2 regions of the Cohnella hashimotonis genome follow, and region 1 is predicted to be linked to the other one. Evidence: riboswitches for the same ligand, from Rfam matches in the RefSeq annotation. Region 1 holds a riboswitch; the other holds the start of a gene.

Region 1 (14,765 bases):
AAAAAGCTTCGTTCTATCCTTCGGGCATCCCGGCCGGCACGCCGGTGTCGTCGCTGGAGGGGACGGTTATCGCAAAAGCGCTCGAGCTGGGCGTACGGATCGTGGAGGAACGGGACGCCTCGCGGTTCGGCACCGCCTACCTGTCGGTGGCGAGTCCCATCCGGGAGAACGGGGAAGTCGTCGGGGCGATCGGCTTCATCGTCCCGAACGCGCGGCTCGACTCGCTGCGCGCGGGCACGGCCGACTTGTCGGGTGTGATCGAGGAGATGTCGGCAACGGGGCAGGAAATAACGGCGGCCGGCGCGCACATCGCGGATCGGCTGCAGGAGCAGGCGTCGGAGTCGGCGCAGCTGCTCGAGCGGCTCAAGAAGGCGGGATCCGTGCTCGCCTCGGTGAAGGAGATCGCGGAGCAGAGCCAGCTGCTCGGCCTGAACGCGGCCATCGAAGCGGCGCGCGCCGGCGAGCAGGGGCTCGGCTTCGGCGTCGTCGCGACGGAGATCCGCAAGCTCGGCGAGTACAGCAAGGCGGCGGTGTCGCAGATTACCGAGCTGTTCCGGTCGATGGAGGAGAGCATCCGCGCGATGGACCGCACGGTCGGGGAGATCGCGAAGGAATCCAAGTCCGCTTCGGCGGGCATGGACGAATTCAGCAGAGCCTTCGCGCATATCGCGGAAGTCGCGGGGCAGCTGTCGGACGCGGCGAATTACGGCAAGTAACGGAAGGACGCAGGCGCGGTCCGGGCGGACTGCGGATAGCCGACCAGCTCCATGAAGCCGTAACCCGCGATGCGCGCAGGCGATTCTTCGCCGTCCCGCTCGTCGCCTTCGAAGGCGACGACGCCTTCCCAGATCGCCCGCAGCGGCCCGAGCACGGGCATCTCCTGGCGGTCCATAAGCGGCGCGACGCTGATCGTCATGCCGAAGTCGGGCAGCGAGATCGCCCAGGCGACGGGATAGTCTGCGCCCGTGTCTTCGCTTCGCCAACGCCGCAAGGGGCGGAGAACCACGCGGTTCGACGGCGTCGTCGAACCGTCCGGCCCGATCAGCCTCGCTTCGGCGCGAGCTTGGACCAGTGCTTCGCCGTCGGTTGCCGCGCCCGCGCCGGCGGGTCGCAGCCGGCTGACGAGCAGTTCGCGGCCGTCTTCCAATTGCAGCCCGAACCAGTCCCATCCCTCGCCCGTCAGCAGTCCGTAGCTGCGCCCCCATTGATGGTCGAACCAGCCTTCGCCGCGCAGCGTTTCCGCGCGGCCTTCTTCATACAGCTCTCCGTGTACCCGGCTGCGCGTCTGGGAGTAATAGCGCAAGCCGTTGAGCCCGCCTGTCTCGTCGATGACGGACAAGGGCTTGCTCGGCGCGAAGTTCAACCGGAGGCGAGCCGTATCGGCTTCCAGCTTAAGCTCGAAGCCTGCATCGCGGTCGTCTGCGAATGTCATTCGGTTCTGGCCATAGACGAGCCTGGTCGGACGTGCGTCGACGGACGAAGACGGCATGAAGCGATGCGGCGCCGGCAGCGCGTTCGCGAGCAACCGCCGGTAGACGTCCCACGTATGCCCGTCGGTCGGATGCGCCAGCAAATAGGCTGGCAGGTACACGCCGGCCATCTGGACCGCGAGCGACCGGTCGAGCGCCGAGCTGCTCTCGAACCGCGCCCTGTCCAACCGGACGAGCGAGTGAATGATATAATGTCCCTTGGGCGCCGCCCATTCTCCCACGCGGAAAAAGGAAGCCATGACGGCGTAACGTCCGCCCCTGCTCCCGGTCAGCAAGGCGTAGCAATACCACCATTCCACGTTGGACCAAGGATGGGCGCCTGCGTCCCCGGGCAAGGCGATGAGGCTGGAGCGGCTGATCATGATCGCACCCGCTTTGCTTTTTAACCAACGTATGTGGGCGCATGGGCAGGGGTGAAAGATGGTATTCTTTCGGCGATCCGATTTATAATCAAGCTAAAGCGATATACTTGGATACAGGATACGCGTCCGGTCCGGGATTATTTATGGATAAAAGGCGGGATAAGATGGTTTACGCGTTTGTCATTGAGCCTGTGAGTTACATTGCGTTCGCGGACGAAGCGGAGCAGCTGGACAAGCTGAAGGAGTGGGATCTGGTCTCCGAGAAGGCGACCAAGGCCAAGACGTTCTACTACAAAGGCAACGGACTGAAGGAAGCCTGCGGCATCGTCGGCTATGTCGATCATATGACCGCCGTCATCGAGCTCCCGAACAAGCAGAAGCATTGCATCCACCCCTCTTATTTGAAAGAAATGCAAGCGGCGAACTTCGGTCAGCGTTATGCGAGCGTCGCGGAGTCGGAGGACGCGTTCGCCGAGCGCGAGGAGACGGGAGCCGAGCCGGTCGCCGTCGCGGAGAGCCCTGCAGCCGAGATTCGCCCGAGCGCGCGGCCATCTGCGGCAGAGGACGATCGTTCGGCGGCGGACGCGTTCGCTTCGTTCGTGGCTTCGGGAGATGCGGCCCCCGCAGTCGCCGCGGCCGCTGCTGCGCCGGCCAAGGCGAAAGCCGGGGCCACGCGGTCGAAGAAGGTGCAGCTGCCCGAGGAAAAGGTCAAGCTGACGGCGACCGTCAAGGAATTTACGACGGTGCCCAACCACTTCGCGGACAACGACGACGAAGTCATCATCTACGAGTCGGTCGCGATCGCCGACACGGAGACGGAGCTGGGCGAAGCATGGTCGAGCCATAGCGCCACGCTGAAGAAGCTCGAGCTCGAGGTGGGGGACAAACTCGCGTTTGAGGCGAAGGTCGTCGCCAAGAAGCTTGCGAAGCATCCGATTCCTTACAAGATCAACAATCCGGCCAAGATCGTGAAGGCATAGACGGCAGTATCCGGAGGCGCGGGTAACCCGCGCTCTCGTTTGCATATGATCGCATCGCGCCGACCGTACCGCATCGCATTGCATCGCATTGCACGGCATCACATCGTATCGCACCACATTCGTCGCATCGCATCGTCATCCGTCCGAAACTGCACCGGAATTGTCGGACCTCTCCGTACCGATCTTGTTAATCTTGAAGGCGAAGGGAGGTTGGCGCATGAACGGACTTGACCGGTTGAACGACGGGCTGGCGTATCTCGAAGCGCATCTCGCGGACGAGGAGGCGCCGGATATCGGGGAAGCCGCTCGGCGGGCCTGCTGCGGCGAGCATCATTTTCGGCGCATGTTCGCATCGCTCGCGGGGGTGACGCTGACGGAGTATGTACGGCGCAGACGGCTGACCTTGGCCGCCTTCGAGTTGATCGGCAGCGAGGCGAGGGTCATCGACATAGCCGTGAAGTACGGCTATGGTACGGCGGATTCGTTCGCCCGCGCCTTTCAGGCGATGCATGGCTTGACGCCTTCCGAGGCGCGTCGGCTCGGCCGGCCGCTCAAGGCCTATCCGCGGATGACCTTCCGATTGACGATCGAGGGAGGCGACGAGATGAAGTATCGGTTAGTGGAAAAGGAAGCGTTTCGCATCGTCGGCATCATGAAGCGGGTGCCTTTGATCTATGAAGGCGTCAATCCGCACATCGCCGAGTTATGGGGCCGTCTGACGCCGGATTTAATCGCTGAGATTAAGGGGCTGTCCGAGATTGAGCCGGCCGGGCTGATCAGCGCCTCGGCCAACTTCTCCGAGGGAAGGAAGGACGGCGGCGAGGTCGATCAGTACATCGGCGCCGCGACGACGCGGGAATGTCCCGCGCATCTATCCGCGCTGGAGGTGGCCGCTTCGGAGTGGGCCGTATTCGAGGCGACCGGCGCGTTTCCGTCGGCCCTGCAGTCCGTCTGGGGCCGGATTTACGCCGAGTGGTTTCCGTCCTCCAGCTACGAGCTGGCGCCGGGTCCCGAGCTGCTGTGGAACGAGGGCCAGGACACGAGCAAGCCGGACTACCGGAGCGAGATCTGGATCCCGGTGCGAAGAAGGTTATAGGTTACGTACAAAGGAGTCTCCCGAACCGCGGGTAGCGGGGAGGGAGACTCCTTTGCGCTGCGCGAAGATTGCGTGCGAGCGCTGTCGAGGTGCGGGTCCGCTGCAAGCGAGAAACGAGCGTTACATAAATAGCGTGCTGCTGCATTGCCGGAATGCGGGTTGACGGAAGCTGCAAGCGTAAAAATTGCGGCTGCAGCAGCGGAATGCGGGTCGACGAGCGTGCGGGTCTGCGGAGGCTCCCCCTCAACTCCGGGCAGCGCGCGAAGTCCGATGTTGCGCAAACCATATTCGCACCATTTTCAAGCCATATTAAGAAAACAAACATCGACTCCTAAGTATACGCATTGTATGCGATTACACCTCCGAGCATAATGAGGCTATACCAAGTCAAGGGGGATTTGAACATGAATACGACCGGCAAAAAAGTGGCTGGCACCGCGATGGCGGGCTTCCTCGCCGTCAGCCTGGCAGCTTGCGGTTCTTCCAATAACGGCAACAACGGCGGCGACGCGGCGGCTTCCCCATCGGCTTCGGCCTCCACGTCCGCTTCGGCTTCGGCCAGCGCGCCTGCCTCCTCCAGCGCAGCCAGCGGCGAGAAAGTCACGATTACGTTCCAGAACATTTATCCGGACCCGACCGATCCGAAATACAACATGCTGCACAAGATCGTGAAGCAGTACGAGACCGATCACCCGAACGTCCATATCGAGCTCGACTCGCTGAACACCGACCAGCAGAAGCAGAAGCTGAAGACGCAGGCCGCCTCCAACGAGGTGCCGGACATCACGATCGTCAACCCGTCCGCGCAGATGAAGCCTTACGTCGACGCCGGCCTGTTCGCGCCGCTTAACGAGATGGTCGAGCAAAACGGCCTGAAGGACACGTTCCAATCCGGCATCCTGGACTACTATACCTTCGACGGCAATCTGTACGCGCTGCCCGACGGCAACAACATCGCGCTGCTCTACTATAACAAGGCGCTGTTCAAGCAAGCAGGCATCGACGCGCCGCCGACGACGTTCGAGGATCTCGTCGCCGACGTGAAGAAGCTGAAGGAAAAAGGCATCCAGCCGATGGCGATCGGCGAGAAGGACACCTGGACCGGCTCGTTCCTGTTCATGAACGTGCTGCTCCGCACGAACGGCGGACCGGGCTTCCTGAAGGACGTCGTCGACGGCAAAAAGACGTTCGAGGACCCGGCGTTCACGGGCGCGGTCGACGCGTTCGAGCAGCTCGTGCAAGCGGGCGCCTTCCAGGAAGGCGCGACGAGCTTCGACTACAACGCGGGCGAGAACCTGTTCAAGACGGGCAAAGCGGCCATGTACTTCATGGGCAGCTGGGCGACCGGCGGCATCGAAGTATCCGACGCGAACAAAGACGGCAACGTCGGCGTGTTCAAGTTCCCGACGGTCGGCGGCAAGGGCGATCCGAACCAGTTCATGCTGGCGCCGGGCAGCGCGTTCGCGGTATCCAAGAACAGCAAGCACCTGCCGGAGACGCTCGACTTCCTGAACTACTTCATGCTGAACTATCCGAAGGAAGCGTTCGCGGTCAAGGGCGCCGTCGGCGTCGCGCAAAAGGTGGACGGCGACTACAAGGCGGCCGGCTACTCCGACATGGCGATGGAAGTGCTCGCGATGTTCAAGGACGTCACGGGCGGCGACATCTCCTTCGACAATACGATGAACCCGGCTACCTCCCAGGCGCATCTGTCCAGCATCCAGAACCTGTTCGTCTCCAAGAAAGACGCGGCTGCGGTCGGCAAGGAGCACCAGCAGGCTTACGAAGACAACAAAGAATAATCGGCGCAGACGATAGCGGTACGGAGGGGGACGCCCGGCGCCTCCCTCCGCATCCGTATCGCCGGAGCCGCTGAAGGAGGCGTCAGCCTTGAATGTACTGAAGGTATCCCGCTGGACGATCGCGGCGTTCGTGCTGCCTTGTCTGCTGCTGTACGTCGGCCTCGTTTTCGCGCCGATCATCGTGTCCTTTTATAACGCCACCCTCAATTGGAACGGCATCGGCGTCGCCAAGCACGTCGGTCTCGACAATTTTCACCGCATGTTCACGAACGACTCGGTATTCTGGCCGTCCGTCCGGCGGACGTTCATGCTGGCCGGCTTCTCCATGCTGGTGCAGCTGCCGCTCGCGCTGTTCGTCGCCATCCTCATCAGCCGCTTCGTCCGCAAGCCTAACTTTCTCGTATCGAGCTACTTTATGCCCGTCATCCTGTCCGTCGCCGTCATCGGGCAGTTGTGGAAAACAATCTACAACCCTGCTTCGCAAGGCGGCATGATCAACCAGATCCTCATCAAGCTCGGACTGGACTCCTGGACGCACGCCTGGCTGTCGGAGCCGAAGGTGGCGATCTACGCCATCATCGTCATCGGGCTGTGGCAGTATCTGGGCTATCATATTCTCATTCAATTTACCGGAATCCAGAACATACCGGCCGATATTTACGAAGCCGCCAAGATCGACGGCGCCGAAGGCTTCAAGGCCGACCGATATATTACGCTGCCGATGATCGTGCCGATCTTCAAGATCTCCGTCGTGCTCTCGTTCATCGGCTCGCTGCAGTCGTTCGACCTCATCATGGTCACGACGGCCGGCGGACCGGCGCACGCGACGGACGTCCTGGCCAGCCATATGTACAACATCTCGATCCTGTCCCAGAAATACGGCTACGGCAGCGCCATCGCCTGCTTCCTCGTCGTCGTGTGCCTGGCTGCGACGGTCATCATCAACCTGCTCTTCAACCGCATCGAGAAGCGCTACAACTAATGCCGCCAATGCCGCGAAAATAGGAAAGGGGGCGCAACCCCATGAGCCAATCCGCCAGCATCGCCGTCCGGGAGCCTGCCGTCCAGACTCGAAGGCGCGGGTTTTCCCTCAAAAAGACGATCGTATTCGGCTTCTTCGGCGTCCTGCTCGTCACGCAGCTGTACCCGCTGCTGTGGCTGCTCATCTACTCGGTCAAGACCAACGAGGAGATTCTGTCGGGGAGCTTCTTCGCCCTGCCGGCCTCCGTGCAATGGAGCAACTATTCGAACGCGCTCGCGGGCGGCCGCTACTGGCACTACCTGCTCAACAGCGTGATCGTGACCTCGGTCACGATGGTCTGCGTCATTCTGCTCGCGTCGCTCGCCGCCTTCGCGATTACGCGTTTTCGCTGGAAGTACGGCCATATCGTCATGCTGATCTTCCTGATGGGCCTCATGATCCCGCTGCAGAGCACGCTGCTGCCGCTCATGCTCATTTTCAAAAACATCCACGTCCTGAACACGCGCTGGGCGATGATCCTGCCCTATATCGCGTTCCAGATCCCGATCGCCGTCTTCATTATGAGCGGCTTTCTACGCACGATTCCGCACGAGATCGAGGAGTCGGCCATCATGGACGGGGCGAACGTGCTGCGCATTTTCCGCAGCATCATCCTGCCGGTATCGGTGCCGCCGATCATGACGGTATGCATCCTGACGTTCATCAACGTGTGGAACGAATACATTCTCGCCGCCACGTTCATCTCCAAGGAAGCGCTCAAGACGCTGCCGTTCGGCGTGTACAGCTTCGTCAGCCAATACTCGGTCAACTACGGGGCGATCGGCGCCTTCCTCGTGCTCGGAGCGCTGCCGGTCATCCTCGTCTACTTCCTGCTGGCCGAGAAAATAACGAAAGGCATGGTAGCGGGCGCGGTTAAGGGATAAGATGAGAGAATGAGAAAAAGATTCCAGTCCATCCATGGCCGCTTGTTCCTGATCTTCCTCTTCAGCATGCTCGGGCTTCTGCTCATCGTCAGCCTCGTCTACTATCAGCGGGCGACCGAACAGATCAGGGACAAGGTCGGCGTCATCGCGAAAAAAAACATATCGCAAACGGTCGGTCTGTTCGAGCTCATGCTCAAAGGCTACGACAGCGTCACCAAGTCGCTCAACAGCAACAACGAGCTGATGCAGCTGCTGCAGCAGAAGACGCCCGCGGGCTCCCCGGAAGTAAGCTCTGTCAACCGGGAGCGGCAGATCACCGATATTCTGGGCGCGATCTTCTATTCGCGGAGCGATATCGTCGGCATCCACGTCATCTCGAGCCAGGGCAAGGTGTACAGCTTCGACCGCTCGATCGGATCTTCGACGCGGGATTACAAGATGACGGACTGGTATGCCGAGCTGCAAAAGTCCAAGGGGGATATGCGCTGGCTGGGCGTATACCCGCAGGCGCCGATGAGCGGCGGCATCGACAGCCCGGTGTTCGCGTTCGGCCGCCAGCTGTTCGAGCTCAGCACGATGAAGTCGGTCGGCTATGTGCTGATCGAGACGGAGGAGGACCCGATCCTCTCGGCGCTCTCCAACGCCAGCATCGGGCCGGGCAGCAGTGTCGTCATCCGCGATTCGGCCGGAAACGTGATTGTCCGGACCAGGCCGGAGGTGGATGGTTCCGAGGCGGAGGCATTGCCCGCCGACTGGCCGGGCGCGCTGAAGAAAAGCGAGGTCGCCGTCCGCGACCGCAAGGACGCGCTGCTGACGGCGGCCCGGATCGGCACGGCGGACTGGACGGTTATCGGCGTGACGCCGAAGCGCGACCTGAAGCTGGAGCTGAAGCAGACGCAGCGGTTCCTGCTCACGGTCGTCATCCTGCTCGTCGCGGCGGCCACGGCGCTGGCGACGCTCGTGTCGCGCTCGTTCTCCTCGCCGTTCAAGCGGCTGATTCAGCAAATGAAGCAGGTCGAGTTAGGGAACTTTCAGGGGCGGGTCCGCGTCCATTCCTATCAGGAGCTCAACGTGCTCGTGGGCTCTTTCAACCGGATGGTCCAGCAGATGGACAACTTGATCGAACGAGAAAAGCTGCTGTCGATCAGCGAGAAAAACGCCCAGCTGCAGGCGCTCCAGTCTCAGGTCAACCCGCACTTTTTGTTTAACACGCTCGACATGATCTATTGGCTGCTCGACGAGCGGGAGAACGACCGGCTTGGGCGCCTGATCCTGGCGCTTTCTCGGATTTTTCGGTACAGCAGTGACTGGGAAGAGGCCTCGCGCGCGCCGCTCCGGCTTGAGCTCGAGCAGCTGCGCCACTATCTCACCATTATCGAGACGCGGCTCGGCGGTCGCGTTAATACCGAGATCGAGGTGGAGGAGCGCTGGCTCGGCGCCCAGGTGCCGAAGATGATCCTGCAGCCGATCGTGGAGAACGCCGTGAAGTACGGGCTTGAGCCGCTAAGCCGAGAAGGCGTGCTACGGATTTGCTCGGAGGAGACGGAGGACGCGCTCGTCATCGTCGTCGAGGACAATGGCGTCGGCATGGACGAGGAGACGCTGCTTCGCATCCGGCAGTCGTTGGAGGATGCGGCCGCGGCGCCGGCCCGGCAGGAGGATGCCGCAGGACGCCGGGGTATCGGGCTCGCGAACGTGCACCGCCGCATTGCGCTGATGTACGGGGAAGGGTTCGGGCTTCGTATCGAGAGCGAATGCGAGCGCGGCACGAAGATTATGGTTTCGTTTCCGAAACCCGCAGAAGAGGGGGATTCTTGATGAATATTCTCGTCGTCGACGACGAGGAAGTCATCCGCAGCGGCATCGAGCGGACGATCTCCCGCGGTTTCCCCGAGCATCGCGTCCTGCTCGCGGGGAATCCGGAAGAAGCCGTACAAGCGCTTCGGACCAAGCATGTCGATCTGGTGCTGACCGACGTGCTGATGCCCGGCATGACGGGACTTGAGCTGATGGCATTTTCCCGTCGCATGCAGCCGCAGGTGAAGTGGGTCGTCATCTCGGCGCATTCGGAGTTCGCGTACGCGCAGGAGGCCGTGCGGCTCGGCGCCAGGGACTATATGCTCAAGCCGATCGGCAAGGAGTCGCTAATCGGACTGATCGACGAGCTTGCGCGCGAGATCGCGGAGGAGAGCGAGCGCAACAAAGAAGCCGACCTGATGAAGCGCAATCTGCGGTTCCTTCGGGAAGGCGTATTCGCGCGTTGGGCGTCCGGTCTCGACCTGGGCGGCATCGATATCGCGCCGTTCACGGAGAGCCACCCGTACTTCAACCTGCTTATGGTGCGTCTGGACAGCGATGCCGATACGAAGCTGGAGCACTTCATCGTAGAGAACGTGCTGACCGAGCTGATGGATTCCGCCGGCAAAGGCTTCGTCGCGAGCATTGACGCGCACAGCCTGCTTGGACTCGTGACGCTGCGGGAGGAAGCTGGGCTCGGCCTGCTCGTCGACAAGCTCCGCACCCATCTGAAGCGTTACTTGAAAACGCCGTTCCAGGTGCTGCATTCGGGGCGCATCGACGATCTGGCAGCCGTGCCCGGCGAGGTGCGCCGCATGCGAAGCGCATCGTCCGCGCAGGTGTACGATCACTACGCGAGCGGGGGAGAAAAGGCGATCGAGGTCGCGGTTCAGTACATCCATACGCATTTCGGCGAGGAGATCGGACTGGAGAAAGTGGCGTCGATCGTGTACCTGAACCCGGTCTATTTCAGCCAGCTGTTCAAGCAGAAGGCGGGGACGGGCTTCAAGGAGTACGTCACCAACCTGCGAATCTCGCGTGCGATGGAGCTGCTGGGCGGCTCGGAGCTGAAGATCGGCGATATCGCGGAGCGGGTCGGCTATCCGGACGTGCGCCACTTCTCCCAGGTATTCCGCAAGAAGGCGGGCTGCACGCCGTCCGAGTACAGGCAGGAAATGAAAGGCGGCGCCGCAATTGAATGCGGACATTCGCAGGAGGCAAGCGGGCGGGAGGAGCGCGGGACGGAGGATGAAGAGAGGCAGGAGTAGGAGGATGTGCAAAGGAACCCAATCCACTGAAGCGACCTAGCCGCCACCAATCTTACTAAACCGTCAAGCGCATCCAATCACCGAAGCCACCGAAGCCACCGAAGCCACCGAAACCACCGAAACCACCGAAACCACCGAAACCATCGAAGCCACCGAAGCCTTCCAGTCCTCCCCGCAGCGGACATAGCATCCGCTATTTCGCCGCAAAGCGCTTAAAATCAAGCCTTACGGACACCAGATTCTTTATTTATGCAGTTAGCGTTTCATTGCGCTTCATTTTAAGCAATAGCGGATGCTGTGTCCGTTTTATTCGTCGACGCAGCTTCGATGACCAGTAAAAGTTTGTTTGATTCAGCCAAATCGATTGACATCCATTCCCCGCGTGAATTAAGCTATCCGTGTAAAATCTTATATTTGCGGATGACGATGGCAGGGAGAGACTGCGCCGACGGCGCGGCACCGAAGGAGCAAGTCCGCGGCCGGCCCGCCGCAGGATCAAACTTTCAGGTAAAAGTACCGCCATCCGACGCGCCTCTGGAGAGAGCGAACAGCCACCAAAGGGGTAAGGGCGGAGCGAACGCCCCGTCTAATCTCTCAGGTACCCGGGACAGAGCATACGGCAGCTTGCCGTTGCTCTGTCCTTTTTTGCCGTTCGGCGCTTATTGCGGCAGGCAGCGGTGCGACCTTAAACGAGAGGATGACGAAGATGAGCGAGATCAAGGCTGGTTTGGGTTACACGGAGGAGCATGAGTGGGCGGAGGCGACGGCGAGCGTCATTCGGGTTGGCATCACCGATTATGCGCAGAGTCTGCTCGGAGACATCGTCTTTGTCGAGCTGCCCGGAGTAGGCGATGCGCTCGCGGCGAATCAGCCGATGGGGACGATCGAGTCGGTCAAGACGGTGTCGGATCTGTTCAGCCCGGTGGACGGAAAAGTCGTACGCGTGAACGAGGAGCTGCTGACTGCGCCGGAGAAGGTCAACGCGGACCCCTACGGAGAAGGCTGGATCGTCGAAGTCGAGGTGGATGGCGATCCCGCGGAGGCGGTCGGCGGTCTGATGGATGCCGGGCAATACGAGACATTCCTCGCGAGCAAGTAGCCAGACTTTTACGCAGACGATCAATGACTGAAGCTGTAAGCTCGGAACGGCCTGCTTCATGATGCGGGGATAAAATATCGCCTTCTGTAAACCAGTAGCTAAATGCCTGCATCCGTGCAGGCTTTCAGCCGATTTGACGAGCGGAAGCGAAAATGCCTGCAAATCAGCATCTATTTAGCTGTGAAACCCGAAAATCACAAAGGGAAAGAGATCAAAGCCTGCAGATTCGCATCTTTTTATTGTTCGAAGTCTGTCATGTAGAAAAAGGATGTAAATTTGCAGGCATTCATCTGTTCCCCTCCGGCAGGCGAATCGCGCTCACGGGAGGCATTGTCCGATCGCGCATCGCTGCCGGCGTCACTCTGGAATTTGGCGCGGTCTGTAATGCGTTCAGACGGTCGGCGTCAGGCCGCTAACTGTATAGGCTACTGCCAAAGAACCGCCAGGCGATCTTCCCTGGCGGCTTTTTCCTATGTCTGCTTTCAAATATCTCCGAATTACTTCCCATCCTTCGCCGCGCCGGCCAGCCTCATCAGCTGCGCGATCTCCTGATCGTGGCTGCCGGACGTCCCGTCCGCGCCTTGCGACCGCAAGCGGTCGATCAGCGCGACGGCCTCGGGGCCGGCGACGGTGACGATGCGTTCGCCGAAGCCGCGGTCTTTCAGCCATTGCTCGGCTGCGGCCAGCGTATCCGTCCTGTCCGTGTCGACTGAGCGTATGCCGATGCCGCCGTGCGGACCGGGCTCCGGTCCTTTGCCGGACAGGCCGCCGGTATTGCTCAGCAGCTTGCGCTGAAGGTGATCCGTCGAGGACGCGGACGGTCCCCGGTCCTTGGCCGCGAGGAACACCGTATCGTTTGCCACGAGCACGCGAACGCCTGCCAACCCTGCGCCGGCAAGCTCGGCCTCCAGGTCCGACGAGGCGCCGCGCCCGCGCAGCCCCGAGCTGCCGATCCGGCTCAGCACGCCGCTGCCCATGCCTTGTCCCGACGCGCCGTATTGGTTGGTCGTCCTCGTCTTCTCCCGGTCGACGCTCGGGATGACCGCCGGATCGTGCTGTCCGGCGATCTGCGGCCGCTGCACGGAGTGCAGCTTCAGCCGGTCGTCTACGATGCGCTGCGCGTCTGCCGCTTGCTTGACCGACTGCTCGCGCAAGCTGTGGCTCTGGCAGGCGGCCAGCGTCAGTACGCTTGCGGCGCAAGCGATCGCGAGCATCCGGCGCTTTGTTGCGATTGCGGTTGCCATGGCGAATCTCCACCTTATATTGGATTGGTTTGAAGTTAGCATAGCCAGCCGCCCGGAATGCATAAGGACTTAATTTTGGAAAAAACTAATCGGGAAAATCCGGAACGAAAATTGGAGGTGAAAGGATGGCTGACCAGAATCACAAAGGCGGCTCCGGCCATGACAACGTCGAGCAGCCTTCCCGGCGGAAATTTCTCGTCCAGGCCGGCTATGCGGTCGGCGGCGTCATCGTGGGCGGGGCGCTCGGCAGCCTGATCCGGCCGTCGAAGAAAACGGAGAACGCTCCCCAAACGGGCGAAGGCACGGCTGCGGACATCAAGAGCTACAATCGCGCGCCAATGTTCTTTACGCAGGAGCAGCTTGGCATCGTATCGGCGGCTACGGAGCGGATCTTTCCGGCAGACGACGCCGGTCCCGGCGCGCTCGCGCTCGGCGTCCCGTTTTTTATCGACCACCAGCTGGCGGGAGAGTGGGGATTCAATTCCAGGGAATACATGTCGCCTCCCTTTTACGCGGGAGAGAAGGTGCAGGGCTATCAGGGCCGCTTGAAACGGCGGGAAATGTTCGAGATCGGACTGCGGGAATTGGAAAATTACAGCCAGACGAAATTTACGAAGGGCTTCTCGGAGCTCGCGGCCGAGCAGCAGGACGAGGTGCTGAAGGCGTTCGAGTCCGACGAGGTGAAGCTGACGACGATCTCGGCGAGCGGTTTTTTCAAAATGCTGCGGAGCAGCACGCTCGAAGGCGCGTACAGCGATCCGCTGTACGGCGGCAACGCGGACATGAACGGCTGGAAAATGCGAAGCTACCCCGGCAACCAGATGAGCTACACGGACGTCATCGACAAGGACTTCGCGGTCATCGCGCCGAGCAGCCTGCAAGACCATCTAAGCGCCCACTAAGGCGGAGAGGACAAGACCAACTATGGCCAAAACGCTGCCGAAAACGGACGTCGTCATCGTGGGCGTCGGCTGGGCGGGCGGCATCATCGCCGCCGAGCTGACGAAGAGCGGGCTGAACGTCGTCGGCCTGGAGCGAGGCAAGGAACGCAAGACGGAGGACTATTTTATGGTCCACGACGAGCTCCGCTATGGACTGCGGTACGAGCTGATGCAGGATTTATCGAAGGATACGGTGACTTTCCGGAGCACGGAGAAAATTCGCGCGCTGCCGATGCGCTCGTACGGCTCGTTCCTGCTGGGCGAAGGGCTTGGCGGAGCCGGCGTCCACTGGAACGGGCAAACTTATCGCTTCCTACCGTACGACTTCGAGATTCGTTCCAAGACGATCGAGCGGTACGGCAAGAACAAGATTCCGGACGGCATGACGATTCAGGACTGGGGACTCACCTACGACGAGATGGAGCCGTATTACGACAAGTTCGAGAAGCTCGCCGGCATCTCGGGCGAGCCCAACCCGCTCGGAGGGAAGCGTTCGGCCGATTATCCGACGCCGCCGATGAAGAAGTCGCCCGCGCTCAGCATGTTCAGCGACGCGGCGTCCAAGCTCAAGCTCCACCCGTACATGATGCCGTCGGCCAATCTGTCGGAGCCCTACACGAATCCGGACGGCATCTCCCGCGCCGCCTGCCAGTACTGCGCGTTCTGCGAGCGCTTCGGCTGCGAGTACGGCGCGAAGGCGGACCCCGTCGTCACCGTGCTTCCCGTGGCGCTGAAGACGGGCAAGTTCGAGATTCGCACGCATTCGCAGGTGCGCCGCATC
Region 2 (14,765 bases), 3.8 Mb from region 1:
CGCTTCCGGATGGACGGCGCGGGAGACGATCAGCTGCTTGCGCCTGGTGGCGCCTGCGGCGAGCGCGCCCGCTTCGGACAGCGCGGTGACGCCGTCGTACATGCTGGCGTTGGCGACCTTCATGCCGGTCAGCTCGCAAATGTACGATTGAAATTCAAAGATGGCTTGCAGCTCGCCTTGGCTGATTTCAGGCTGATAGGGGGTATAGGCGGTATAAAATTCGGAGCGGGAGATCATGTGATTAATAACGACGGGAAGGTGATGGTCATAGATGCCGGCGCCGAGAAAGCTCTTGAAGCGGTCGGTGTCCGCGTTGCGCCCGGCCAGCGCCTTCATATGCTCCAGCAGCGAGAACTCGTCGAGCGCGCCGGACATCGGCAGCGTGCCGCGGTAACGAATGGCCTCCGGAACGTCGCGGAAGAGCGCCTCGACGGACGAGACGCCGATCGTCTCCAGCATGTCGGCCTGGTCCTGCTCGGTCATAGGGATGTATCGATGGAGATTTGGCATGGCGATTCATCACTCCTTGGGCAGTCTCTTGTAAAAAGGCGTCCTGATCACTTCGGCCTTCAGCCGTTTGCCGCGAATATCTACTTCGACCCCGGTGCCGGGCGCGGCGTAAGCAGCGTCGACCAGGGCAAGCCCCAAGCTGCGCTTCAGCGTCGGAGATTGCGTTCCCGTCGTCACCTCGCCGATCCGCAGATCCCCCGCAAATACGGGGTAGTGGGAGCGGGGGATGCCTCTGTCGATCATCTCGATGCCGACAAGCTTGCGGGGCAAGTCTTTTTCCTTCTGTCTCACCAGCGCGTCCTTGCCGATAAAGTCTTCCTTGTCCAGCTTGACGAAGAAGCCGACGCCCGCCTCCAGCGGGGTGATCGTGTCGGACAGCTCTTGCCCGTACAGCGGCAGGCGCGCTTCGAAGCGGAGCGTGTCGCGGGCGCCGAGACCGGCCGGCACGAGTCCATACGGTTCTCCCGCAGCCATCAGCGTGTGCCAGACGTCTGCCGCCCGATCGGCGGGGACATAGAGCTCGAAGCCGTCCTCGCCGGTGTATCCTGTACGGGAGATCAGCACGTCTGCGCCGGCCAGCGGCGTTTGCTCATTGAAGCGGAAGGAGGGGAGCGCCAAAACGTCATGCGTCGCGCCGGCAGCATCCAGGATATCGGCAGCGCGCGGCCCTTGAAGGGCGAGCAGGGCGTAGCGGTCTGAAGCATTTTCGAGGGAAACGTCCCCGAAGAGATGGGATCGCATCCATGCGAAGTCCTTGTCGATGTTGGCGGCGTTCACGACGGCCATGTAATGATCCGCAGCGATCCGGTAGACGAGCAGGTCGTCCACGACGCCGCCGTTCGGGTAACACATGAGCGTATACTGTGCCTGGCCGTCCGTCAGTTTCGAGACATCGTTGGTCGTCACCCGCTGCAGGAAGCGTTCCGCGCCGCCGCCCGTCACGATGAACTCGCCCATATGGGAGACATCGAACAGGCCGGCTTGCTGACGAACCGCGTCATGCTCCTTCTGAATCCCCGAAAATTGCACGGGAAGCTCCCAGCCGCCAAAGTCGATGCAGCGGATGCCGGGAAGTTCGGCATAGACCGTGTAGAGCGGGGTTCTTTTTAATTCGGTCATCGTGGTCGTTCGCCTCCTTGAATCAAAGTCTCGATCGATCCCGTTTCGACGCAAAAAAGGACAGCCGCAAAAAGAAAGCGCGCCCCCAGCCGAAGCTGCCTGCGTCCTCTTTTCGCTCTGTCCTTTGTACCTGAGAGTTACCTTGAATCCGTACCCGGAACCAAGTTTCCCCGTGGGTGATCCCGCGTCCCGCCGCGGAATGCTCTCCAGAGTCGCGTCCGGCAAAGGTCCTTTTGCCTGAGAGATTCTCCTCTTGCGAGGGTTACTCCTTCGGCGCCGCCTCCACGTTCATCAGGGGCGATCTCTCCCGCTGCCATCATCCGCACTATGCTTTTGTCGTTACAATCTATTCATACATGAGTCTGGGAGGAAGTGTCAACGGTAAATTGCATGGTATACTGGGAGAACCGAAAATCAGGGAGGCATCGACATGAACGACAGCATGACTTTGGCGGATGCATTCCAAAACAGCAAGTATCCGATCGTCGGCCACGGCAAACGGAACGTCCAGGTGCTGATGGAAGCATTCGAGGGAACGGATGCGGACGCGAGCAGCGATATGTACGGAAAAGGGGAGATCATCGAGCGGTTTCAGGCGAAAATGGCCGCTTATCTCGGCAAGCCGGAGGCCGTATTTTTCCCGAGCGGCACGATGGCGCAGCAGATTGCGCTGCGGATTCACTGCGACGAGACGGGGAAAGGGAAGGTCGCTTACCATCCCCTTAGTCATCTGGAGCTTCACGAGGAGGACGGCCTGAAGGAGCTGCACCGGATCGAGACCGTGCTGCTGGCCGAGCGCGACCGGCTCATCGGGCCGGCGGATGTCCGATTGCTTGGCGACGACGTCGCATGCCTGCTGCTCGAACTGCCTCAGCGGGAGATCGGCGGTCAGCTGCCGCCCTATGCGGAGCTTGAGAAAATTGCCGCTTACTGCCGCAGCCGCGGCATCAGATTGCATCTGGACGGCGCGCGACTGTTCGAGATTTTGCCGCATTACGGGAAGTCTGCCGCCGAAATTTGCGCGTTGTTCGACAGCGTGTACGTCTCTTTTTACAAAGGACTGGGCGGTATCGCGGGAGCGATATTGGCGGGGGACGCAGCGCTGACCACGCGGTCGAAGATCTGGAAGCGCAGGCATGGCGGCGATCTGATCAGTCTGTATCCGTATGTGATCAGCTCCGAATACTACTTCGACAAGCGAATCGGCAGAATGGCGCAGTATTACGAGGAAGCGAAGACGCTGGCGGCCATGTACAACGATTGCGGGGATCCGATCCGTACGGTCCCGGCGGTGCCGGCGTCCAATATGTTCCATGTCCAAGCGGACCTGGAGAAGGAAGCGCTGGAATCGCTATTGGTGGAAGTATGCGAAGCGACGGGAGTCGGCTTGTCCGCTTGGGTCCAGGGGCTTGAGGATGGTGGCAGCGCCTATGAGGTAAGCATCGGCGACCGCTTTGCGGCGGTACCGGATGACCGATTGCGCCAAGCGTTCGCGCTGCTGAGAGAAAAGCTGCAGGAAGACGGGTATCGGGCTTAGAGCTAGCGCGCATCCTAATGCGGGAATGGCGTTTGTCTTAAAGCGAAGGAGACCGATATGCGCAAAAACGAATTCGAAGCGCTTCAAGCCCTGGAGCGCCATGCGACGCCTTTTCTAGGGGCAGCCTACGCGGAAGCGCTCGTGGAGCTTGCCGGCGAAGCCAAATTCGCGCTGATCGGCGAAGCTTCGCACGGCACGTCCGAGTTTTACGTCGAGCGGGCCGAGCTGTCCAAGCGGCTTATCGTCGAGAAGGGCTTCAAGTTTATTGCCGTCGAGGGCGACTGGCCTTCTTGTTATGTGCTGAACCGTTATGTAAAAGGCGACGACGCAGCCGGCACGATCGCCGCGGAAGCCCTCCGCGACTTTGCGCGCTGGCCGACCTGGATGTGGGCGAATCGCGAGATCGCGGCGTTCGCAGACTGGCTTCGCGTTTATAACGACGGCAAGGCCGAAGAAGACAAGGTCGGCTTTTACGGCATCGATCTGTACAGCTTGTGGGAGTCGATGGACGAGATTCTGAAGTACCTCGCGCAAAAAGACGGCACCGACCTGGAGGCGGCCAAACGCGCCTTCGAATGCTTCGAGCCGCACGGACGAGAGGAGCAGCAGTACGGAATCGCGGCCAATTTCTATGGCGAGGGCTGTGAAACGGAGGTCGTTGCGCTGCTGCGCAAGCTGCAGGACAAATGGCAGAGTGCGCGATCGGGAGACCGCGAGGATGCGCTTGCGGCGGAGCTGAATGCGCTCGCGGTGAAGGGAGCGGAGGATTATTACCGGACGATGATCCGCCACGATGCCGAATCCTGGAACGTGCGCGACCGGCACATGGTCGAGGCGCTCGAACGTCTCATGGCCTACCACGGGCCAATGGCAAAGGCCGTCGTCTGGGCGCACAATACGCATATCGGCGACGCGCGCGCGACGGACATGGCCGATGAAGGCATGGTGAATGTCGGGCAGCTGCTGCGCGAGACGCATGACGGCGATGTCTATTCAATAGGCTTCGGTACTTATGAAGGAACCGTGATCGCCGGACGAGGTTGGGGACGCCCTTTTGAGGAGATGAAGGTGCCCCCGGCACAGTCCGGAAGCCTTGAAGAGCTGCTTCATCGGTTCGAGCCTGCCGACAAGCTGCTCCTGCTCGACGACGCCGAGCAGGTGCTGCGCGAATCGAAGCTTGGCCATCGCGCGATCGGCGTCGTTTATCATCCCGAATACGAGCGGGGCAACTACGTGCCCACGACGCTGGCGGAACGATACGACGCATTTATTTTTCTGGACCGGACTTCCGCGCTTGCGCCGCTTGCCGTTGAAGCAGCCTTTTCATAGCCCCGCCAAGCCAGCTTCTGAAGGAGGAGATCCATATGCCCATCGAAAAAGAGCTGCACGATCTGAAAACGGAGCAGGCCGGCATCGTCGATCAGCACGAGACGCGCATAACGGACGAGCCCGTGCTGATTCAGCCGCCGGAGGTCAGCCCCGGGCCTTACGGTAAGCATACGCAGGAATCGGGTAAGCGGAGAAGAGAGTGACGAAGAAAAGAAAATACCGAATGAACGAAAAGAAAATACTGAACGAACGAAAAGGCGCCTCCACGGCGTCTTTTTGACGTTAAGCCCGCTGCAGGTTCACTAGACTTGTTCGACCATCACTTCCATGCCCGCTTCGGTCATCTCGTGAAGCTGCTGTTCGGTGATCCGGCTGTCGGTGATCAGCAGGTCGATCTCGCCGGGCTCGGCGAATTGGACGAACGAATTTTTGCCGATTTTGGCGCTGTCGCACAAGAGCACGACCTGCGTCGCGATCCGGATCATCGTCCGCTTGACCTCGGCCTGGTTCATGTCCGGCGTCGTGCAGCCTTTGCGGACGCTGAAGGCGTTGGTGCCGAGGAACACCTTGTCTACGTTGAGCTCGGAGAGCAGCTTGACGGCGAACGGACCGACCGTACAGTGAAAATGTCGGCGCAGCATGCCGCCGATGACGACGACGGACACGTTGTCTACGCGCTCAAGCATCGAAGCGATCTCAATATCGTTGACGATAACGGTCAGGTTCTTTTTGCCCTGCAGGTGATTGCACATCTGCCTGGTCGTAATGCCGGCATCCAAAATGATAATATCGCCGTCCTCGACCAGCTCTGCCGCTTTTCTGGCGATCGCTTCCTTCAGGCTTAAATCCTTGACCGTCTTGTCTTTGTTATCAGGCTCGAAGCCGACCGTCGCGGCATCGCTCGGAATCGCGCCGCCATGCGTGCGCTTGATCAGACCCCTTGCTTCGAGATCCCGCAGGTCGCCCCGAATCGTAGCCGGCGACATCTTGAAAAAGGCGACAAGGTCGGGTACGAGCACCTTCCCGCGCTCCTGAACCATTTTGGCAATGGCTGCCTGCCGCTCCTCGGCGAACATGACGTCCGAATTTCCCTCGTTCATGGCCATCTTCCTTTTAAAGGTTGAATGATTATCGCAAATTAGATCATCCGATCGCAAAAATGATCAATCGAGTAGATGAGTCTTCTGAATTATACTATATAACAGCGAATGATTGTCGTTTATTCGTAAAGTGATGAGTGATAAGCTTAAAACCTACTGAGTCGAAATTAAACAACAACAAAACGCGTGCGAACGACAGCAATAATCAACTTTTGAAAAGCGGGTGAAAGGGCTCATGCAGCAAAAAGAGATCGGCGTATGCATCATCGGAGCAGGCAGAGCGGGTATGATCCACGCCGCCAACTTCCGGAAAAACGTGCCGTTGGCCAGACTTGTCGCCGTCGTCGACCCGAACCAGGAAACGGCCGCATCGGCTGCGAAGGAGCTTGGAATCGACCGCTACTATACGGACTACAAGCAAGCGCTCGAGGACGCGGAGATCGACGCCGTCGTCGTCGTGACGCCGACGATCTATCACCGCGATATCGTCGTGGCGTCCGCGCATGCGGGCAAGCATGTGCTGTGCGAAAAGCCGATGGCGATAAGCGTTCGCGAATGCGACGAGATGATCGCGGCTTGCGAGGCGGCCGGCGTCACGCTGCAGGTCGCGTTCATGAGACGCTTCGACGAGAGCTTCGTCGAAGCCAAACGCGCGATCGACGAAGGTGCGATCGGCGAAGTCGTGCTCGTCAAGTCGCTGACGCGCGGACCGAGCCAGCCGATGCCCTGGATGTACGATCTGGCTAAGAGCAACGGCCCGCTCGCCGAGGTCAACAGTCACGACATCGACACGATCCGTTGGTTCTCGGACTCGGAGGTGTCCGAGGTGTATGCGATCGGCGGCAACTACCGCAACCGGCATGTCTCGGCCGACTTCCCGGACTTTTACGACAATGTCTCGCTCACCGCCCGCTTCGCGAGCGGCGCGCAGGCTAGCATTGACGGCGCGGTCGCCGTCCGCTATGGATACGACAGCCGGGTGGAGATTCTCGGCACCGAAGGCGTCATCTTTCTTGGTCAGACGCACGAGAAGACGACGATCGTCGCGGGTCCGGACCGGCTCCTCCGACGGCCGTTCATGAACAGCTGGCGGTCGCTTTTCAAGGAAGCCTATCTCGCCGAGGATACCGACTTCATCGCCGCCATTCTGGAAGGCAGGCCGCCGCGCGTGACGGGGCATGACGGCAAGATGGCCGTGCGTGTCGTCGAGGCCGGCAACGCGTCGATCAAGACCGGCGCGCCGGTCAGGCTCTAGGGAGGAGAAGCGAATATGTTAGCGGCCAGATTGTACGGACCCGGCGATATTCGGCTGGACGAGGTGCCAATGCCGGTCATCTCCGATCGGGAGATTCTCGTCAAGGTAAGGAGCGCGGGCATCTGCGGCACGGATATGCGGATGATCAAAAACGGATTTCCGGGCATCTCGGCGGAATCGCCGCGGACGCTCGGGCATGAATTGAGCGGGGAGATCGTCGAGGTCGGTTCGCTTACGACCGGCTACCGGGTCGGAATGCGCGTCGGCATTGCGCCTAACATGGGCTGCGGCATTTGCGGGGAATGCATCCGCGGCAACCAGCATCTGTGCGCAAGCTACGAGGCGCTTGGCGTTCAGATGGACGGCGGCTTCGCCGAGTATGTTCGAGTGCCGGAGCAGGCGCTGCGCTTCGGCAACGTCGTCGAGCTGCCGGCGCAGGTGACGTTCGACCATGCGGCCGTCAACGAGCCGTTGTCGTGCGTGTACAACGGGATCGAGCAGTGCCCGATCCGCGCCGGAGACGACGTGCTGATCATCGGCGCCGGTCCGATCGGCATCATGTATGCGCAGCTGGCCAAAATGTCAGGCGCTGGCAGGGTTTTCCTGAGCAACCGATCGACGGGCCGGCTGGAGCTGGCGCGCCGGATCGATCCTTCGTTCATCGCGCTGCCGGCAGACGGGTTGAAGGAAAGTTTGCTAGCGCAGACCGGCGGCCGGGGCGCGGACGTCATCGTGACGGCCAATCCGTCGCCCGAAGCGCAGCAGCTCGCGGTCGAGCTTGCGGCGATGGGCGGACGTATCAACTTTTTCGGCGGCCTGCCCAAGGATAGCGTGCCCGTCGCGCTGGACACGAACGTCATCCATTACAAGCAGCTGCTGGTAACGGGCAGCACGAAGGCGAACAACGCGCATTTCCGCAAGACGCTGCAGTTCATCGCGAGCGGCATCCTGGATGTCGGCAAGCTCGTATCCGCGCGCTATGCGATCGGCCGCTTCGACGAGGCGCTCCGCCACGCCGGCAGCTCACAGGGCATCAAGACGGTCATTGCGTTCGACTAGAGGGGAGAAGGAGTTAAATGCCATCCGACAATAGCCGCTCGAACTGCGCGATCGCCGTAGACCTGGGCACGCAGGGGACCAAAGCCGCGCTTATCGCGGCAGACGGCCAGATTCTTGGCAGCGCGTTCGTGCCTTCGAACCTGATTCGTCCCGCGCCAGGGCAGGTCGAGCAGGATCCGGACGAAATGTTCGGCTCGGTCGTCTCCGCCATCCGTTCGGCGATGGATCGAACGGGCGTCTCGCCCGCGCGCGTGGCGGCAGTCGGCATCGGCGGCCAGATGGCGGGCGTGCTCGGCGTCGACGAAGACTGGCATGCCATGACGCCCTACGACTCCTGGCTCGACAGCCGCTGCGAAGCCGCGATGCCGCTCATCCGGGATTGGGGCGAGGAAGCTTTTATCGGCATCACGGGCAGTCCGGTTACCTATGCACACGGTCCCAAGATTTTATGGTGGCGCAGGGAGCGACCGGAGGTCTATCGCTCGATCGCCAAGTTTCTCGTGCCCAGCGCCTACGTCGCCGGCAGGCTCGCGGGCTTGCGCGCGCAGGATGCCTTTATCGACCATACGCATCTTCATTTCACCGGCTTCGCCGACGTACAGCGGATGGCCTGGTCGGATGAGCTCCTGTCGGCGTTCGGCGTGGAAGGCGACAAGATGCCTGCCATCGTCCGGCCGTGGGACATCGTCGGCGGGCTAGCCGATCGTTATGCGGAAGCGGCGGGGCTGTTGGCGGGCACGCCGATCGCCGCGGGACTTGGCGATACCGCCGCGGCTACGCTCGGCGCGGGCATCGCGCGGCCGGGCCTGCTGTTCGACGTGGCGGGCACCGCGTCGGTGCTGTCCTGCTGCACGGCCGCGTATCGGCCGGATACCGCGGGCAAGACGCTCATCTATGCCCGCTCGGCGCTGCCCGATCTGTGGACGCCGCTTGCTTATATCAATGGCGGCGGGCAATGCCTTGCCTGGTTCAAGCGTATGACCGGCTTGGACTACGACGAACTGAATGCGCTGGCCGAGGCGGTGGAGCCGGGCTGCGGCGGCCTGACGTTTGTTCCGCATTTCGGCGGGCGCGTCTGTCCCAACACGCCGGCGCTTCGCGGCAGCTGGACCGGCCTTGCCTGGTCTCACGAGCGAGGCGCGCTGTTCCGGGCGATCCTCGAATCGGTCGCCTGCGAATACAAGCATTATCTTGGCACGCTCGAGCGGCTCGTCGGGCATGCGGCGTATGAAGCGGTCCATGTCGCGGGCGGCGGCGCGCGCAGCGCGCTGTTCAACGGGATCAAGGCGGACACGCTCGGCATACCGTACCGTCCGCTGCAGGCGGAGGATACGGCGCTGATCGGCGCGGCGCTCGTCGCGGGGCACGGCGTCGGGCTGTTCCCGGATCTGGCGGCATCGGCCGAGCGCTTCGCGGCGCCGGGAGCGGCGATCGAGCCGGATGCGGGCAGGCATCGCCAGTACGCCGTTGCTGCAGGCCGGTATCGGCGGACGCTGGACGGCATGCAGGCGTTGTATGCGAGCCTGGAAGCAGCCGAGTGATCGGGTAAATTTCACATTTATTTTATAAAACAAACATGCCTGCTGACACCCGGGGCAGCGATGTCCTGGGGTCAAGGAGAGGAGTGCGAAGCTATGAAGCTGCCGCAAAGCGCGGCGTCGCCGACAATGTACTTCGTCGGCGTGACGACCGGACAATCGTCCATTATGAAGCTGTTCCCGCTGTGGGCCGAGGCGCTCGGTCTCGGCGGACCGAAGATCGTCGGCATCGACATCGCCATTCATGCGGAGCCCAAGGTTTACCGGGACTGCGTACGTTTTATCAAGGAGGATCCGCTCTCCCTGGGCGCGCTCGTCACGACACATAAAATCGATCTTTTTAACGCCGCGCGCGATTTGTTCGACACGTTGGATCCGTACGCCACGACGTTCGAGGAGATCTCGTCGATCTCCAAGGCCGGCGGCCAGCTCGCCGGACACGCCAAGGACCCGATCTCGAGCGGGTTGTCGCTCGAGGCGTTCGTGCCCCCGGGTCATTGGAAAAAGACGGGCGGCCACGCACTGATCATGGGCGCTGGCGGCAGCGCGCTCGCCATCTGCAGCTATCTGACGCATCCAGATCGCGGGGATGACGTGCCGCGTACGATCGTGATCACGAACCGCAGCCCGGAGCGGCTCGAATCGGCGCGCCAACTGCTCGGCCGCATCGATACGGATGTACGGTTCGAATTCAGGCTTTGTCCGGCGCCGGCGGACAATGACGCGGTGCTGGCGGAATTGCCGGCCGGTTCGCTTGTCGTCAATGCGACGGGACTCGGCAAGGACCGCCCGGGCTCTCCGCTGACGGACGAGGCCGCGTTCCCCGAAGGCGGCCTCGTCTGGGAGCTGAATTACCGCGGCGCGCTCGACTTTATGCACCAGGCGATTCGCCAACAGGCGCAAAAACGGCTCCATGTGGAAGACGGCTGGATCTATTTTATCCATGGCTGGACGCAAGTGATCTCCGAGGTGTTCCATGTTCCGATCGAGGGCGAGACGTTCGACCGTCTGGAGAAGATCGCGATGGAGCTGCGAAACGGCAGCGAAACGAAAGGAGCCGCGCAAAAATGACGCAAACGCACGCGACCGGTCCGAAGCTCGCAAATCCGTTAAACCCGTTTACGCTCTATTTCAGCCTGAACAACGGTCTGTCCGACGCTGCGCCCTCGCTGAAGCGCCATCTGTCGAAGATGAAAGGGATGTACGCGGACGACGAGGCGTATCGCAGCTTGCTCGCGGACGGCGCGGACCCGCTCGTCTACGAATTCCACGAGCTTGGCATACCCGAATCCGACGGCAATCTGGCGTTCGGCACGAGCATCGTCTATCCGGGCAAGGTCGGCGACGAGTATTACATGACCAAGGGGCACTTTCACACGATCCTCGACACGGCCGAAGTCTACTACTGCATCGGCGGCAAAGGGATGATGCTTATGGAAAATCCGGAAGGCGACTGGGACGTGCAGGAATTCGCGCCGGGTAAGGCCGTCTACGTGCCTGGCCGGTACGCGCACCGGAGCATTAACACCGGGCATGAACCGCTCATTACGTTCTACGTTTTCCGTGCGGATGCCGGACACGACTACGGCACGATCGAGACCAAGGGCTATCGTAAAATCGTCGTCGAGCGCGACGGACAGCCTGCCGTGCTCGACAACCCGAAGTGGAAATAAGCGTGGCGTCGCGCAAAGGAGGGCTGCCGTTATGGCACCGAAGCTGAAAATCGTCGTGACGCCGCGTTCGTTCGGCAAATCGGACCCGGCTCCGATCGAGCTGCTCGCGTCGCAAGGGTACGAAGTCGTTTACAACCCGTACGGACGTATTCTCACGAAGGAAGAGATGAAGGGGCTGCTTGCGGATGCCGACGGCGTCATCGTCGGCGTCGACCCGCTGGACCGCGAGGTGCTGGCGGAAGCGCCCGGGCTCAAGATCATCTCCAAATACGGCGTCGGCACGGACAACATCGATCTGAAGTACGCTGAGGAGCGGGGAATCAAGGTCACGCTGGCGGCGGGCTCCAATACGGAAGCGGTCGCGGATTTTGCCTTCGCGCTCATGATGGCTGTCGCCAGAAGAGTGAACGTTATCGACCGGGCATGCCGCGACGGGATATGGAAGGCCGAGGCCGCGATCGATATCCATGGAAAGACGCTTGGCCTGCTCGGCCTCGGCGCGATCGGCAAGGCGGTCGCCCGCAGAGCCTCGGGGTTCGGAATGAAGGTGCTCGCCTACGATTTGTTCCGCGACGAGGCGACCGCGGCCGCGTACGGCATCGCATATCGCGATTCGATCGGCGACATCGTCCGCGAGGCGGACTTCATCAGCCTGCATCTGCCGCTCGACGACAAGACGGCGGGCATCATCGGCCGCGAGCAGTTCGAGCTGATGAAGCCGACTGCGGTGCTCGTGAATACGGCGCGCGGGGGGCTGATCGACGAGGCGGCGCTGCTTGAGGCGCTGCGGACGGGACGGATCTGGGGGGCCGGCATCGACGTATTCGAGAAGGAGCCGCCGGACAATCCGGAGCTGCTCGCGCTCGGCAACCTGATCGCGGGCTCGCACTGCGCGGCGTCCACGCAAGGGGCCGTGACCAACATGGGCATCATCGCGACGAATAATTTGATCAAGCATCTGGAGGTGTCCGTATCATGAAGCTCGGCATTCATGCCTACGCCTGGTGCTCCCAGTGGAGCAACGAGACGCTCGGCCTCATCGACCGCGTCAAAGGACTCGGTCTCGACTTCATCGAGATTCCGCTTATGACGCTGGATACGTTCGACGCAGCCGCCGTCAAGCGCCGGCTTGAGGACGCCGGTCTCGACGCCGTGACTTCCACAGTGCTGCTGAGGGGGACCGACATCACCAGCTCTGAGCCAGCCGTTCGCGCTGCCGGGATCGCGTACTTGAAGGATTGCGTGCGCGCGACGGCCGCCATCGGCAAGACCAATCTGTCGGGCGTCGTCTATTCGCAGCATGTGAAGGAGACGAACGCCAGGCCGACCGAACAGGAATGGACTTGGGCGGCGGAGGGGCTGCGCGAGGCTGCCGTCTATGCGCAGGAATACGGCGTGCAGATCGGCCTCGAGCCCGTCAACCGTTACGAGTCGAATCTGGTGAATACGTGCGGACAGGCGCTTGCGCTGAAGGAGAGGATCGGCGAGCCGAACATCAAGATTCACCTCGACACGTATCACATGAACATCGAGGAGAAGAGCTATTACGAGGCCACGAAGGCGGCGGGCTCCGATCTGATTCACTATCATATTTGCGAAAACGACCGGGGCATCCCGGGCACGGGGCTCGTCGACTGGGACGCGATCTTCCGCGCGCTCTCCGAGATCGGGTACACCGGTTACGCCGCGCTGGAGTCGTTCGTCGACGTGACGGACAATATGAACACTTGGGTGTGGCGTCAGCTTGCGCCTAGCGGCGACGCGCTCGTCGAGGAGGGCGTAAGGTTCATCCGCGGGAAAATGGCGGAATACGGCCTGGCCTAGTTTTGCAGCACACTAGCATTTTAGTATTCTAGCATTCTAGCATAGGAGCGGAGCATAATGGCGGATATGGCACATCGCTACGAGAGCGGCTTTCCGAAGATCGGCATCCGTCCGATCATCGATCGCCGCAAGCTCGTAAAGGCGGCAACCAAGGACATGACAATGGAGCTGGCGCACGAGGCCGCAAGGCTGCTGTCGGCGCAATTGCGATATCCGGACGGCACACCGGTGGAATGCGTCGTAAACGATGTATGCATCTCCGGTCTCAAGGAAGCGGCGGCGTGTGCGGACAAGTTCGCGAAGGAGAACGTCGGCGTTCTGCTGACCGTCGCCTCGGGCTGGTGCTATCCGCTCGAGACGATGGAGACGAACGCACGTATTCCGCACGCGGTATGGGGCTTTAACGGCACGGAGCGTCCCGGGGCCGTCTATATGGGCGCGCTTCACGCGGCGCACAACCAGAAAGGACTGCCGGTATTCAAGATTTACGGCCGACACATTCAGGACATCGGCGAGCGGACGATTCCGGCGGACGCGGCCGACAAGCTGCTGCGCTTCGCGCGAGCGGGTCTTGCGGCTGCACTGCTGCGCGGCAAGTCGTATTTGTCGATCGGCTCGGTGTCGATGGGCATCGCGGGCTGCATCGTCGACGACGACTTTTATCAGCGATATCTCGGAATGAAGAACGCTTACGTGGACATGACAGAGGTGAGCCGCCGCATCGAGCGAGGCATCTACGACGAGGAAGAGTTCGGCCGCGCGCTGGCTTGGGTCAAGGAGAAGTGCGTTATCGGTCCCGATCCGAATCCCGAAGCGCTGATCATATCCGATGCGCAGAAAGCGCACAACTGGGAGACGGTCGTCAAAATGGCGCTGATCGTCCGCGATCTGATGATCGGCAACCCGCGTCTGGCCGAGCGAGGCTACGAGGAAGAGGCGTTTGGGTATAACGCAATTGCTTCCGGATTCCAGGGACAGCGGGAGTGGACCGATCACCTGCCGAGCGCGGACTTCCTCGAGGCGGTGCTTAATAGCTCGTTCGATTGGAACGGCACGCGCGAACCTTATATCGTCGCAACGGAAAACGATAATTTGAACGCGGTGACGATGCTTTTCCAGCATTACCTGACGAACACCGCGCAGATCTTCGCCGACGTACGCGCGTACTGGAGTCCTGAAGCGGTAGCTCGAGTGACCGGACACCGGCTCGAAGGCCTCGCGGCCGGCGGGGTGCTGCACCTCATCAACTCGGGGCCGGCGGCGCTCGACGGCACGGGCGAGATGACGCGGGACGGAGCGCCCGCGATGAAGCCGCACTGGGAGATCTCCGAGGAGGAGGTCGACCGCTGTCTTGCGGCTACGTCCTGGCGGCCGACTTATATGGACCAGTTCGCCGGCGGCGGTCACTCGACCGATTTCCTGACGCGCGGCGGCATGCCGGTCACGATGGCGAGAGTCAATCTCGTTGAAGGCGTCGGCCCGGTGCTGCAGCTGGCCGAAGGCTATACGGTCGAGCTGCCGGAGGACGTGCACGCCGCGCTCGACGAGCGGACGACGCCGACCTGGCCGACGACCTGGTTTGCGCCGAACCTTATTGCGGGAGATCCGGTTTTTAACGATGCCTATACGGTCATGGAGCATTGGGGCTCGAATCATTGTGTCGTAAGTTTCGGCCATATCGGGGAAGACCTCGTCACGCTGGCGAGCATTCTGCGTATCCCGGTGAACATGCATAACGTCGACGCGAAGCGCTTGCTGCGCCCGAGCGCCTGGAGCGCGTTCGGCACGAAGGACCCGGAAGGTGCGGATTACCGGGCTTGC

What was found. Region 1 has a riboswitch for glycine ahead of gcvH (glycine cleavage system protein GcvH). Riboswitches for the same ligand answer to the same signal wherever they lie in the genome.
Region 2: linked by a shared signal. The riboswitch ahead of gcvT (glycine cleavage system aminomethyltransferase GcvT) and the one ahead of gcvH (glycine cleavage system protein GcvH) in region 1 are both predicted to bind glycine.

Annotation. Positions count from the first base shown of each region.
Region 1 is NZ_JAGRPV010000001.1:6,855,231-6,869,995, reverse strand. Features, by position in the region: gene KB449_RS27295 (methyl-accepting chemotaxis protein) at 1-716, shown strand, start outside; gene KB449_RS27290 (lipocalin-like domain-containing protein) at 704-1,852, opposite strand; gene KB449_RS27285 (hypothetical protein) at 2,017-2,832, shown strand; gene KB449_RS27280 (AraC family transcriptional regulator) at 3,050-3,928, shown strand; gene KB449_RS27275 (extracellular solute-binding protein) at 4,333-5,730, shown strand; gene KB449_RS27270 (carbohydrate ABC transporter permease) at 5,819-6,712, shown strand; gene KB449_RS27265 (carbohydrate ABC transporter permease) at 6,754-7,635, shown strand; gene KB449_RS27260 (cache domain-containing sensor histidine kinase) at 7,645-9,453, shown strand; gene KB449_RS27255 (response regulator) at 9,453-10,700, shown strand; glycine riboswitch at 11,121-11,229, shown strand; glycine riboswitch at 11,233-11,313, shown strand; gene gcvH (glycine cleavage system protein GcvH) at 11,407-11,799, shown strand; gene KB449_RS27245 (hypothetical protein) at 12,297-13,043, opposite strand; gene KB449_RS27240 (gluconate 2-dehydrogenase subunit 3 family protein) at 13,169-13,945, shown strand; gene KB449_RS27235 (GMC family oxidoreductase) at 13,968-14,765, shown strand, end outside.
Region 2 is NZ_JAGRPV010000001.1:3,047,412-3,062,176, forward strand. Features, by position in the region: gene gcvPA (aminomethyl-transferring glycine dehydrogenase subunit GcvPA) at 1-510, opposite strand, end outside; gene gcvT (glycine cleavage system aminomethyltransferase GcvT) at 520-1,629, opposite strand; glycine riboswitch at 1,745-1,841, opposite strand; glycine riboswitch at 1,845-1,949, opposite strand; gene KB449_RS12275 (threonine aldolase family protein) at 2,060-3,166, shown strand; gene KB449_RS12280 (erythromycin esterase family protein) at 3,224-4,495, shown strand; gene KB449_RS12285 (hypothetical protein) at 4,531-4,698, shown strand; gene KB449_RS12290 (DeoR/GlpR family DNA-binding transcription regulator) at 4,798-5,595, opposite strand; gene KB449_RS12295 (Gfo/Idh/MocA family oxidoreductase) at 5,831-6,850, shown strand; gene KB449_RS12300 (alcohol dehydrogenase catalytic domain-containing protein) at 6,866-7,909, shown strand; gene KB449_RS12305 (xylulokinase) at 7,927-9,450, shown strand; gene KB449_RS12310 (shikimate dehydrogenase family protein) at 9,544-10,518, shown strand; gene KB449_RS12315 (glucose-6-phosphate isomerase) at 10,515-11,120, shown strand; gene KB449_RS12320 (phosphoglycerate dehydrogenase) at 11,152-12,099, shown strand; gene KB449_RS12325 (sugar phosphate isomerase/epimerase family protein) at 12,096-12,944, shown strand; gene KB449_RS12330 (L-fucose isomerase) at 13,002-14,765, shown strand, end outside.